DNA from 3 places in the Paenibacillus sp. FSL H8-0261 genome. Region 2 is predicted to be linked to each of the others. Evidence: riboswitches for the same ligand, from Rfam matches in the RefSeq annotation. Region 2 holds a riboswitch; each other region holds the start of a gene.

Region 1 (4,596 bases), 2.6 Mb from region 2:
TCGGAGCCAGTGCTTTAGCTCCGTAGTCTCCAGAGAGATTCGTGAAGTGGTTCAGACCACTGTTTACATTGTCTTTCATAAGTGACCTCCTAATTTAGGTTCAAAGTACGGTGAGCAGTCGGAGGGACCTCATCACGGTCTGTTAGCAGTTCAATGACGGCAACACGGTTGATGGCAACAGCGTCCTTGATGGCTGTTTCGAACTCCTCCGCTGTCTCACATTTGTAACCCTTAGCGCCTAGTGATTCTGCGAATTTCACAGCATCCATAGGGACTTCGTAGATAGTTCCGTCAATACGTCCTGTAGTTTTTTCCATACCTTTTAGAGCCATATCTAGCTGTTTATTATTCACAACAATGAATATGACAGGAATATCCTTGCAGACAGCAGCGTTAATCTCTGCGCCTAGCATCATAAAGCAGCCATCTCCTGTAATGCAGAAGATCGTTTCTTCTGGAGCAGCAACCTTTGCACCAATCGCCATTCCGATGGAATTACCCATACAAGCAAAGTAAGCATCGAAAACAAAACTGCCCGGTTTCTTAACCTTGTACCATTTCGCAGCATGGAAACCGTGACTTCCATCATCAACAAAGACTGTGCTGTTATAAGGAATCAAATCACTCATCGTACTCAAGACCGATGCAAGTGAAAGGTTTGGTAAAATCGGAGGCTCTTCGGTATAATCGGAATTTGTCGGTGCTTCGCGTTTTGTGATGTTGTTCGTGTCAATATTATTGAGATAGTAAACTAGATTGTCGCGTAGATCTCCAGTCACTGGAATCGTTTTAGAGAACAATATTTTTCCGACAAAAGTCGGATCGCTATCAAACTGAATTAATGTTGCAGGATGATTTTCCCTTTTAAGATTACAAATAGTCATATCACTTAAACGTGACCCGAGAACGATAAATAGATCACTTTGATTCAGCAAGTCATCCCCATGGGTACAACCGCCTACTCCAATTGGACCGTGATAGAGTGAATGATCCCAAGCTATAGCCCCTTTACCACCTGGAGATGTAACTACAGGAATATTAAATGTTTCCGCTAATTGAATTAGCTCACTATGTGCTCCTGAGCGGTTAACGCCCTTACCTGCGATAATTATTGGATTCTTAGAGTTATTTATAGCATCAAGTACACGGTCGATATTAGCATGGCTAACCAGTGATTCGCGTTCAGGGATTACAATATTACATTCCTCTAGCAATTCCGTTTGTACATCAAAAGGAATACAAAGGTGAACTGGACCACGATTACCGCTCAAAGCAATGGATATGGCATGATTAAAGATTGTGTTAAAGTGATCTCCACGTTCAATAAGCTTGCTATATAAGGTGGCAGGTCTAAACATATCAGCTAAATCAGCTAGAAAAGAGGTAGAGTCCTGACATTGGGGAATTCCAAGCTCTTTAATAGATTGATGGCCAGTAATAAATAGGACAGGTAGGTTGTTAGCCTTAGCATGTGCTGCTGCAGTTAATAGGTTTGTTCCACCAGGACCTGAAGTACCAAAAGCTACACCTAGTTTTCCAGTTTTAAGCGCATACCCGGCTGCTTCGAAGCCGGAACTGGACTCATGTCTCCCAGGAATAAATTCAATACCGTAATCTACCATTTTAAGAACAATAGGACAAATGGATTTCCCAATAATACCAAAGGAATGGGTAACACCTAGGTTCCGTAGTGCTTCCGACATGTAATCTGCGACTGTCTTCAAAAAATACACCTCACAAGTTGATTGTTATTTTAAAATCAAACATTAGAAAACCTGTGCTCTGAATTAGGGCACAGGTTGGTGGCATAAATCGCCATAGAGACTGAACAATAGTTCAGTCGTCTTGGTTTTCTGCAACCTGGCAGTCATGGCCTCTGATTAAAAATGAGGCTGTAGATCCATGGTTTTGCGTCATCCTCTTTCGAAGATTTTGCCAATATTAATTTTAAAATTTATAAGAAGAATTTTCCTTTACAATATATTCCTAGAGTACCTTTGTCAATATATTTTCGCAAATTAACTCGAATTTTGACGAAAGTCTTGTCCAACCTATGAAATAATAGATATAAAAAAACTCCCCCTAAGTCAAAACTTAGGAGGAGTTTTTGGACTTGTTTATATGATTTGCAAGTGACTTAAAACTTGAAAATATGGATAGTCTTCTGTAGATTAAACACAGCCTGTGTCATTTTCTCAGTTTCTTCAGCGACGGACTGCAGGGCATTAATTTGTTCATTCATAGCGGCGGATACTTCCTCGGTGCCGGCAGCGGTTTGCTGTGTGATTGCAGAGATATTCTCTATTGCACTTGAGATTTTCAAGGCACTTTCCAACATCAGATCACTTTCAGCAGAGAAGGAAGAGATTTGCTCGGTAATATACTGCACACTTTGCACAATTTGAGCAAAGATATGAGCAGATTGAGTGATCATCTCATTCTGTACCTGTACGACTTCTTCGTTGATAGCGATATTGTCAATCGCTTGTTTGATATCAGTTTCGATGCTCCGAACTAAGCCAAAGACTTCCTTCGTTGAAGCCGTTGATTCTTCGGCAAGTTTACGAACCTCCTGTGCGACTACAGCAAATCCTCGACCATGCTCCCCGGCGCGTGCTGCTTCGATGGAGGCATTCAGCGATAAGAGGTTGGTCTGTTCAGCGATCTCTGTGATGGTTTTTGTAATCATCGTAATTCCGCGAGCATTATGAGACAGGGCTTCGATAGTATCAGCTACTTTTTGAGTAGCCTGGATGTTTTTGCGCATGCCTTCAGCTTGAGTATCAACGGACTGCCGTCCTTGTTCAACTAGTTCTAATGTATGTATTGAACGTCTGTTCATTTCTTTCGTTGAGTTCGTATAATTGGATACTTTATTCTCAATATCTTTAATGGATTCTGTCATTTCAGCGATATCCGTAGATATTTCATTTGCACCAAGAGCTAGCTCGTTAGACGAAGAGGCTACCTGTGCCATGACAATTTTCAAATTCTGATTCTTATCTTCGATTCCACGGCTTGCATCCATAACTTGACGAGTGATTTGTGATGCTTCTGTCAAAATCTTCTTGAGCTTGTCAATCATAGTATTAAAGGAACGACTTACGTCCCCCATAGAGCCGTTCTCATCGGCTCTACTAGTAAAATCCCCTTTTGAAATACTATGAGATACATTCGCGATGTCATCAAATGAAGATGTAAGCGTTCTCTCGATAAAGCGGGCCACGGGGAAAGTTAGAGCAGCAAGAACTACGATTAGAACAATACCCAAAATAATGTTGCCTAAGATCATAAAAGTAACTAAAACAGGAATGGCAAATAGTGCGGCAACGAGGTAACATCCGGCAACAATTCTTTGTTTTAACGGAAGTTTATGCATCCAGTTCATTGGTATAATGTCCTCCTTATTAATATTATGTATTGGTGTTATTATATGGGATTTAAAGGTGATTGGTCTATAGTAAGAACTGACATAAATCTTCTTTTCGGAGTAGTTCTTTAGATTTCGTGTCAAAAATCCTCATAAATAGCGGAAATTTTTGCGATAGCAGACTTTACCATCTCTAAAAGTTCTTGCGGTGAAAGTACAATAACCGAGGGACTAAAAGAAAGGATTATCCGGCAGGCCGACTCGATCGTATTAAATTCGGCATCTACGTTTACCCACTCTGCTTTGCTAGTTGGCTCTATCAATTGGACAGAGACGAATCTTTCTCGCTGTAATTCTTTTAAGACAGAGGTTCTAACCCTTAGCTTTACTTGATACTTTGGCAGTGCTGCTTTAAAGGCCGTGGTGGACTCTTCCCAGTACTGTTTTAAATCAAAGTCATCAGGTCTTTTAAACCACTCATGTGTCTCCTCAACGTTAACTAATCTGGACACACGAAAGGTCCGTAGTTCATCTTTGCTTTTGGCTACGACATACCATACTCCGCGTTTTGCAACTAACCCAAGAGGTTCAATGAAACGGACCGTTGTCTCGTTGCTCCGGAGATAAGTGATTTTTACTTTGCGGTCCTCCCAAAGTGCTCTCTGCAGTACAGAAAGGAACGGATAAGTCTCATCCGAAGGATGCCAACTGGCGCCATCAATATGAATACGCTCGCTTAGGTAATTTGCTGGGTTACTAAGTCGATGTGAGGATGCAGCCTCTAGTTTGAGAAGAGCGGAAGAGTAGTCGTCTTGTATCCCCAGATCCTTCATTATAGATGCGTCAGCGGACAGAAGCAGTGAACCAATCTCTTGTGGCTTCATTCCCGTTAGGGAGGTTCGGTACCCTTCAGTAAGCATCCAACCTCCTTCACGACCACGTTCAGCTAAAATGGGTATTCCTGAAGCACTTAATGCTTCCATATCACGAAACACAGTTCGTTCTGATACCTCGAGTGTTTGGGCCAATTCTCTAGAAGTCATTTTTCCACGATTTTGCAACAGAAGTAATATTGATAACAAACGGTCGGCTCTCATTAGGCTATTGTACCTCCTCGAATTATTGATTAGACGATCACCATTAATCATTTCTAAATCATGATTATATTATATATGTCAGTTGATGTCATATATACGGGCTATACTTATAAAACGTAAGGAATGTTC
Region 2 (4,596 bases):
GTTGCTCGACGGTGTTGGTGTTGGTACTTGTGTTGGAGTCGACGATGCTACAGGGCCCAACGGTACAGGATCATCATTAACAACGATAGTGCCAATTACAAATGATGGTGTTGGTGTCGGGAACACCGGAGGCTCCGGCGTTGGCGTCGGTGTTGGCGTTACTTCTGACGACGGTGTCGGTGTTGGCGTTACTTCTGACGACGGTGTCGGTGTTGGCGTTACTTCTGACGACGGTGTCGGTGTTGGCGTTACTTCCGACGACGGTGTCGGTGTTGGTGTTGGCGTCACTTCCGACGACGGAGTCGGCGTTGGTGTTGGCGTCACTTCCGACGACGGAGTCGGCGTTGGTGTTGGTGTCACGATCGGCGTCGGTGTTGGCGTCACGATCGGCGTTGGTGTTGGTGTCACGGTCGGCGTTGGTGTTGGTGTCACGATCGGCGTTGGTGTTGGCGTCACGATCGGCGTTGGTGTTGGCGTCACGATCGGCGTTGGTGTTGGCGTCACGATCGGCGTTGGTGTTGGCGTCACGGTCGGCGTCGGTGTTGGCGTCACGGTCGGCGTTGGTGTTGGCGTCACGGTCGGCGTTGGTGTTGGCGTCACGATCGGCGTTGGTGTTGGCGTCACGGTCGGCGTTGGTGTTGGCGTCACGGTCGGCGTTGGTGTTGGCGTCACGGTCGGCGTTGGTGTTGGCGTCACGGTCGGCGTTGGTGTTGGCGTCACGGTCGGCGTTGGTGTTGGCGTCACGGTCGGCGTTGGTGTTGGCGTCACGATCGGCGTTGGTGTTGGTTTTGGTTTTGGTGTGTGTGTTGGCTTTGGTGTGTGCGTTGGCTTCGGTGTCGGTGTTGGCTTTGGTGTGTGTGTCGGCTTCGGTGTCGGTGTTGGCTTTGGTGTGTGTGTTGGCTTCGGCGTTGGTGTTGGCTTTGGTGTGTGTGTTGGCTTCGGTGTCGGTGTCACGCACGGCGTAGGCGTCACGGTCGGCGTTGGTGTTGGTGTCACGGTCGGCGTCGGTGTTGGCGTCACGGTCGGCGTCGGTGTTGGCGTCACGGTCGGCGTTGGTGTTGGCGTCACGGTTGGTGTCGGTGTTGGTGTCACGGTCGGCGTCGGTGTTGGTGTCACGGTCGGCGTCGGTGTTGGCGTCACGGTCGGCGTCGGTGTTGGTGTCACGGTTGGTGTCGGTGTTGGTGTCACGGTCGGCGTCGGTGTTGGTGTCACGGTCGGCGTCGGTGTTGGTGTCACGGTCGGCGTTGGTGTCGGAGGTGGTTCTTCCCCTCCATATGGATACCAATGCATCTGCACCCCACCAGCAAATCCCTTTGCAATCAGCGTCCCATGCAGTTCACCGGAATTATAAGTTACTTTTGCAAGCGGAGCTAGGATAGTTCCTTCTATTGTTAAACTTCCAATATCAACAGTGCTAGCTTCATAAAAATTAAATAATACCTTGTTAGGGCTACCTCCCCAGATTTGAAAGCTTGGAATGTTAACTGAACTTCCGCTAACGTTAATGATAACTGTGGCGCTATTTGCAATATTAAACTGTAAGCCATTAGCACCAGCGAAATCGGCAGCACTAAGATTAAGAACGTTAAATGGTTCCGGAGCATCAATCGTTATTTTCCCATATTCCTTTTTGAAAGTTCCTATTGTAGCAAGCGAAGAGAATTCATTAGAACGTCCAATAAGAAATTGCTCTTCAGCATCAAAATCAATAGGAGTCCCTTTTCTCGCTGGTTCTTTAAGATCTACACCGTTGCTGGAAAAAACACCACCATAAACGGATGCTCCATGAACAGTCCCATTAGTAAAACTGATGTCATTACCAGCAATAAGAACATCTCCACCTGGATTATCCTTGGATACGCCGTAATTCTGCAAAGTAATATTACCTTTGGCCGCAAGGCGCCCATGAACCTGATCATTAGATTGTTTGAAATCGCCAAAAATAAAAGTATTAAAATTCCCTGCAATACCTAACACAGGTGTAGGAGTATAGGGAAGCACCTCCCCAGCCGCATTTACCAAATGACCTCCAGAAAGACCACTACCTACTGTCAAAATCCCCGCTAATATTAGTGCTAGCAGCGGTTTCATTCTTCTTTTCAAAAAGCACACCTCCTAAATCTATGATTTATATTCAATCAGAATAATTACCAGAAACTCTAAAGGACCTAACAACAAAAAAGACCGCCAAAAAAGAAGTGGAATTCCCTTCTCATGGCAGTCGGACGGTCATAGCGCATTTAAGACACTTTAGACTCCTGGACTTTGCGTCCCACCCTTTCAGGCGGTTTGCTATTATCATGATAATATATGTATTGACTTGCAGATTAGAACTAGCATTTTAAGCATCCTATTAAATAATCGTCTATGACTTTTAATACTTTTGAACTAATAATAGTTTAGCGCTCCATCCCCACAATTGTCAATCAATTCCTTTTGATATTCATACGCGTAAGCAAGCACAAAAAAAAGCGCCTAAAGGCGCTTCACACAAAGGTTTTCCTTTAATTTTAAAGTAACTTTATCCAACCTAATATCGATATCCATAATGGAATACTTAGAATCAAACCAAATACCATTCCACGGCGGAGACTTCCTTCCTCATTCATCCTAATTCTCCCTTTATATAAGTCTGAAGCATTATTTTTTATTATTACAATTTTAATATATTTTATTCTTTCTAATTTAGTTGTGAATTCAATCACATCGGACTAGCTGTTTAGAAATACCATTGATTATTTTTGGAATATCGGGGTAGAATACGAATATACGTTCCCATTAGAGGTGATGAGATTCATGAATAGAGCTGAAAGCAGGGACAACATGCTGGTGAAATCTTATTTATTGCTTCCGATGATTTTATCAGCTTTCGAACGGGACTCCGCCATTCTATCTGCACATTTACGAACACCCACCCCCTATCTGGAGGTTCTTGAAACAGCCGCAGCAGTTGCTACAACAGATCTAAGAGATGTTCGTTCAGAGATGAGAAAACGGGGAATCAAGGTTTATGGGCAGAACAGACTTAACACGGGGATAGAAGCCAAATTTATATGTCGTGGCTACCATGAACGAATGCTGCTGTTAAACGACATTGTCGCTGCCCAAGCTGCCATTCATATGCGCAGATATCTCGGTCTGGATATTTCATCTTTTAAGAGCTATGAAGAGCAGTATCAGATTAAGTGAAGTAGCGAAGAAGCTGCCCCCTCCCCCATTTAATTAGCGAACAAAAAAATAGGCCTTACCATGGGAGTTGGCAAGACCTGAGAGATTTATACCACAAAACACTGGGGGGTGTTTGGTGTCTTCAATATATACCTTGAACCTGAAAATAAGATGATGCTCACATGAAAATTACATTAAAAAACTTCAATTCGTCGCTTAGGCTATCCGCTTGATAGTTAGCCACGAGTGCTTTGAACTAATTGTTTCAAAATGATATAGTGAGTTCGTTGCTCGCAGGATGACTTGATAGCAGGTTGTAAAACATAATAAAGTCGGGACCTGAGTACGTAGCGACAACAGGCGTTTGCCTTTTCGTTGAATATTTTCTGAAGGAGGGTAATAGCCCATGAGTGATGAAATCTGTATACCACCTGGCATTCAGCAGAAGGACACTAGCTTTGGCTACACCTTGTCTATCATTAGTGGTAAATATAAAATGACTATTCTCTACTATCTCTCTGAAAACAAGATCGTGCGGTTCAATGAACTGCAACGGGGTATCGGCACAATACCTTTTAAGACGTTAAGCGTTATGTTGAAAGAACTGGAAGCCGACTGTCTCGTCAGGCGCGAGGAATTCCCCCAGATTCCCCCTAAAGTTGAGTATTCCTTGACCGAGAAGGGCCAATCGCTTATTCCGGTGCTGGATATGATGTGCACTTGGGGAGAGAAAAACTTCGTTCCAGCCGCGCAAGAGATAACAATACCTTTTACGATTTAACGACAACTTATGACAAAAGCAGCATTTCCATTAATGAAAATGCTGCTTTTTGTTTCAATTCTAATTACATATTTTCGATAAATTCAACATAGCCTTGCGAACTGACATCCAATTTCTTCAAGTAATCCGTACTTCCTACCGTCTCAGATTCCGTGCCATAAATGGCATAGAAGGAACGATAATCAGCGTTGCAGTACAAAAAAGTCGTGTCAAAGGGAGATAAAATACGGTCAAGCCCGTAGCCGAGTTTACCTTCTTCACTAAAGTCTTTTGCACTTCCTCCGGCAGTTACAGCTAATGCGATTTTTCGATTTCTTAATTTATCACTCTTCGAACCATATGCCCATCCGTAAGTAAATACTTCGTCCAGCCACTTTTTAAGCAGAGGTGGACTACTAAACCAGTAGACAGGGAATTGTAAGACGAGCTTATCATGCGCTTCAATCAGTTGTTGTTCCTTTTCCACGTTGATTTTTTCATCGGGATAGGCTTTGTACAGCTCGTGCACCGTATATTTGTCTGGATATTTACGGAGTTCTTCGATCCAGCGTTTATTAACGACGGATGTTTCGATGTTTGGGTGCGTGACGACAATAAGTGTTTTCAATGGTGTATCCTCCATGTTTGAATCAGATTTAGGACTTGAG
Region 3 (4,596 bases), 120 kb from region 2:
CAGCCTGAAGCCCCAGCCACTAACCCGGTCGTTCCGGAAATTGGTGAAGAGCTAACGATTCCAAAAGATGTACCACAGCAAGCGGTTCCTCAGGAGGCGCCAAAAGCGGAAGATACAACCACTTCCCCACCGGTAGCAACACCAGCCCCTTCGGACCCTCAACAAGTTAAAGGTGGCGAATAATATGCGGATTAAAAAAATGATCAACAATACATTATCGAGCATCATGCTTGTGATATTCATTCTGCTGGTGGTAGCCGTAGTTTTATCAAAGGCCTCCGGCGGTGAACCTGCCTTCTTCGGATACCAGATCAAATCGGTACTCTCAGGTTCGATGGAACCAGGGATTCAAACCGGATCGATTGTCGCTTTAAAACCCGGAGGAGATATGAATCGCTTCAAAAAAGGCGATGTGATCACCTTTAGAAATGAAGAAAACCTGCTCATTACTCACCGTGTTGTAGAAGCAACAATGAACAACGCTACTGGTGAAGCCATGTATCGCACGAAAGGCGATAACAATGATGCGCCTGATATGAACCCTACCAGTTCCACGAATGTTGTAGCTGAGTATACCGGGGTCACCGTACCTTACGTAGGTTACGCTATGAATTTCGCAGTTTCCAAAGCTGGAAGTGTTGTGCTCATGATCGTACCAGGCTTGATGCTCCTGCTCTATGCCCTGTATTCATCATGGAAGGCTGTAGCTGCACTCGAAAAGAAAAATGCTGCTATACTTCCCACCTCTCCACCTCCAACTGAAATACAGTAATTCGTTGATTGTCCGCTTCCGCTTACGAACCGGAAGTTACAATATATAACTTTTATAAAAAAACCACAAAAACCGAGGAGGAATTTTAATTATGGGTATCAAAAAAACATTGGGTCTTGGCGTAGCATCAGCAGCACTGGGTTTATCATTGATTGGTGGAGGAACCTTCGCTTACTTTAGTGACACTGCACAAAGCACTGCTACATTTGCTGCAGGTACACTCGATTTGAACTCCGACCCTTCAGTTATCGTTGATTTGAAGGATCTGAAGCCAGGCGATACGATCAAAAGAGACTTCAAACTAAAAAATGACGGTACACTTGATATCGGTTCGATCCTCCTCAAAACAGCTACCTCTATTAATGATGTAGGTGGTAACAACGGCGCTAACGATTTGGCAAAATCCATCAAAGTTAAATTCCTGGTGAATAAAGATAAAAGCGGCATCTTACCTGGTAGTGAAGAGAAAGTAGTTTGGGAAACTACCCTAGCCGATTTGAAGACTCAGACACCGGATCTCGTAAAAAATACTGGACTTGATGCAATCTGGGGTACTAGCGAAGCATCTGGAATTAAGGCCGGCACAAATGATAGCTTCACCGTTCAATTCGAATTTGTTGATAACGGCCAAGAGCAAAACTACTTCCAAAAAGATTCATTAACTCTGACTTGGGATTTCGTAGGTAAGCAAACTGCTGGATCCGCTAAATAATCTAATAAGTCTTCCATTCGAAGAGCAGCAGATTCTTATTCCGGAAAGCGGATAAGTAGATGCTGCTCTTCTCTTTACAATAAACTTTGTCGAATTTATCGATATTTGCTATACTAATAACAAAAATTACGGAGGGGCGTCAGCATAGTGGCACAAAATATGGGCCAACGTATCCAGCATCTCCGCCTAGAAAAGGGGTTATCCCTATCTGAGCTTGCGGACAGAGCGGATGTTGCTAAATCGTATCTTAGCAATGTGGAGAGAAACATCCAATCCAATCCTTCAATCCAGTTTATCGAAAAGATCGCCGATGCGCTTCAGGTATCCATCCACGCTTTGCTCTATGGAGAACCTAATGATGCTGAGGAGTCACCTTTAGATTCGGAATGGTTCCGATTGGTGCAGGAAGCTATGGCCTCAGGCATAAGCAAACGCGAATTCAAGGAGTTTCTGGACTACCAGAAATGGCGCCTTGATCAGAAGGATTAATATTCCACCTGACCTGATAAGATCCTCTTCTACTCATACTATCAAACATAAGCGCCTTCGCCCTCCTAACATGGACCGCGAAGGCGTTTTATATTCTAGTAAAATATAAGGACTATTTATCTTGTATACTTTCTTATATACCGAAAAAGGGCCCAGCGAGTTATCGCTGGGCCCTTTTTCAAAATATAACGCACTAAATGTATTACTGCACGGCTTGCACAGTCTTCTCATGAAAGAATCGACGAATTTCATCTGCCTTTATGCCAGCCTTCTTAGCTGCTAATAATAAATGTACCCACTCAACGTCTAGATCAATGACCTGCTGTTCTCTGTTGCTTCCCTGGTTGGACTTGTCCAAAAAATCTCCTCCTAAGATTTTACGTCCCCAGGCAATCCGGCTGTCATAGTATTTCTACCTTAGACCCGCGACTTTGTGCCCCTGCCTTTCGGCAGGTTTACCTTTTACTGGACCCTTTACACGAAAGGATCTACTTTGAAATATATGAAAATCGCTAACTGCAATAACATTATACTATACTAAAGTGGAAAAGTGTGTCGATTTCTGATTAGTTTTTCCATTAAAAAACAAAAAATAGAAGCTCTTTTGTGCGATATCTTGTCCTTTTAACACGATACTCGTCCTATTCATAAAATTAATTAAGCCGATAGAATGATACTTCCTTCCCTATTAGTTAAAAATAAGGATATTAGAATCATTTTAGTGGGCCTTAGGAATGGGTAATGAGAAGAAACAGCGTTCTTTTCATTAGAACAAGCTAACCCATACCATTTTGCGAACGTATTGGACGAAAGAATGAATTGATTACACGTGTGGAAAGTAGCACAATAAGATGAGAAATGAAACCGCAATCATCACAGCTCCAGTAAGCGTTGACACAAAATGTCACGTATGGAGTTCATCCGTTAAGGAGGATGTATTCATGGCAGCCAAAGAGCCCTATAACGAATCCATTTGGAGTAAGTATTACGGACCCAATTTAGGCTACATTCAAGAAAGATATGAACAGTTTGTGAAAGATCCTTCCACCGTAGAGAATAATTATCGCGAGCTTTTTACAAATTCGGGTCCCCCACCCCTAACACCGGATAGCGAACCGGCTCCACAGCCTCGCATTTCGGGAGACACCGAATGGCTTAGAAAGGCAGTAAGAGCTTCCAAGCTAATCGCTAATATTCGTATATATGGCCATATGGCCGCTGATATTGATCCGCTTGAGCGCGATCACAATCCCATGGCTAAATATCTTGAACTCGAAACCTATGAGCTGACTCGTGAGGATCTGCTCGCACTACCTGCCACGCTCATTTGGGAGAATGCGCCGAATGATGTGCATACCGGATGGGATGCAGTTCAGCGTATGCGTCAGGCTTACACCAAGACAATCGCCTATGAATTCGGGCATGTGCATGAAGAACAAGAACTGAAATGGTTGAACAGACAGGCAGAATCCACAAGCTCACCAGCGCCTTTAAATAATGCAGAACGTAAAGAGCTGCTAAACCGCCTGATCCAAGTAGAGCAATTCGAAACCTTCCTCCACAAAACCTTTGTGGGTCAGAAGCGGTTCAGCTTGGAAGGCAATGACGCTCTCGTACCGATGCTGGATGAAATCGTACGCGCTGCTGCGCATGACGGCGCAGAGCATATTCTGATGGGCATGGCGCATCGTGGTCGCCTCAACGTTCTTGCACATATTTTGGGCAAACCTTATGACATTATATTTTCAGAGTTTCATCATTCTCCGAACAAGGAGCTTTTCCCTTCCGAAGGCTCTACAGGCATTAACTATGGCTGGACGGGTGATGTGAAATACCATCTGGGTGCAGACCGCGCTGTCCGTGAAGGAGAAACCGTACGCACAAGAATAACACTAGCGAATAATCCAAGTCACTTGGAATTCGTCAATCCTGTCGTGGAAGGCTTCACTCGTGCTGCTCAAGAAGATCGGAGCACAGCCGGATTGCCGAAGATTGATACCAGTAAAGCTATGGCGGTACTGATGCATGGCGATGCTGCTTTTCCAGGTGAAGGGATTGTTGCAGAAACACTTAATATTGGCAAACTTCAAGGTTATCAGAATGGCGGGACGATCCATATCATTGTTAATAACCGGATCGGCTTTACGACAGAAAGCGAAGACTCCCGTTCAACGCATTATGCGAGTGACATCGCCAAAGGATATGAAATTCCAATTATCCATGTCAATGCTGATGATCCTGAGGCCTGTATATCAGCAGTTCGTTTAGCTAGTGCATATCGCAATCAATTCAAAAAGGATTTCGTTATTGATCTCATCGGCTATCGTCGTCATGGACATAACGAAATGGATGATCCTGAAACTACACAACCTATCGTGTACGGTAAGGTACGCAATCATCCAACCGTTTACAAGGTGTATGCGGAGCGGCTACAGCGTGAAAAAATTCTTACAGCTGAAGATGTACAAAAGATGCACGTTGAAACAGAAGGCGTATTGCAACGTGCGTACGATAGTATGAAGGAAGGCAATCACAAGAAAAAAGAACCAAAGGCCTTCATTCCTCTTCATACAGATCGCTCAGCGGCAGGCACTACAGCCGTACCGATCTCCAGTCTGCAAGA

Evidence for each region. Region 2 has a riboswitch for cyclic di-GMP ahead of MHI27_RS02420 (choice-of-anchor A family protein). Riboswitches for the same ligand answer to the same signal wherever they lie in the genome.
Region 1: it holds a riboswitch for cyclic di-GMP, as region 2 does, so the genes downstream of both, MHI27_RS21695 (thiamine pyrophosphate-binding protein) here and MHI27_RS02420 (choice-of-anchor A family protein) in region 2, are expected to answer to the same signal.
Region 3: it holds a riboswitch for cyclic di-GMP, as region 2 does, so the genes downstream of both, MHI27_RS01875 (anti-repressor SinI family protein) here and MHI27_RS02420 (choice-of-anchor A family protein) in region 2, are expected to answer to the same signal.

Annotation. Positions count from the first base shown of each region.
Region 1 is NZ_CP150297.1:4,858,919-4,863,514, reverse strand. It holds gene MHI27_RS21700 (carboxymuconolactone decarboxylase family protein) at 1-79, opposite strand, end outside; gene MHI27_RS21695 (thiamine pyrophosphate-binding protein) at 90-1,733, opposite strand; cyclic di-GMP riboswitch class I at 1,852-1,947, opposite strand; gene MHI27_RS21690 (methyl-accepting chemotaxis protein) at 2,138-3,388, opposite strand; gene MHI27_RS21685 (YafY family protein) at 3,511-4,467, opposite strand.
Region 2 is NZ_CP150297.1:544,536-549,131, reverse strand. It holds gene MHI27_RS02420 (choice-of-anchor A family protein) at 1-2,103, opposite strand, end outside; cyclic di-GMP riboswitch class I at 2,214-2,304, opposite strand; gene MHI27_RS02415 (hypothetical protein) at 2,797-3,189, shown strand; gene MHI27_RS02410 (helix-turn-helix domain-containing protein) at 3,575-3,949, shown strand; gene MHI27_RS02405 (NAD(P)H-dependent oxidoreductase) at 4,014-4,556, opposite strand.
Region 3 is NZ_CP150297.1:419,568-424,163, reverse strand. It holds gene MHI27_RS01895 (hypothetical protein) at 1-183, shown strand, start outside; gene sipW (signal peptidase I SipW) at 185-772, shown strand; gene MHI27_RS01885 (TasA family protein) at 864-1,484, shown strand; gene MHI27_RS01880 (helix-turn-helix domain-containing protein) at 1,644-1,973, shown strand; gene MHI27_RS01875 (anti-repressor SinI family protein) at 2,176-2,331, opposite strand; cyclic di-GMP riboswitch class I at 2,359-2,443, opposite strand; gene MHI27_RS01870 (2-oxoglutarate dehydrogenase E1 component) at 2,915-4,596, shown strand, end outside.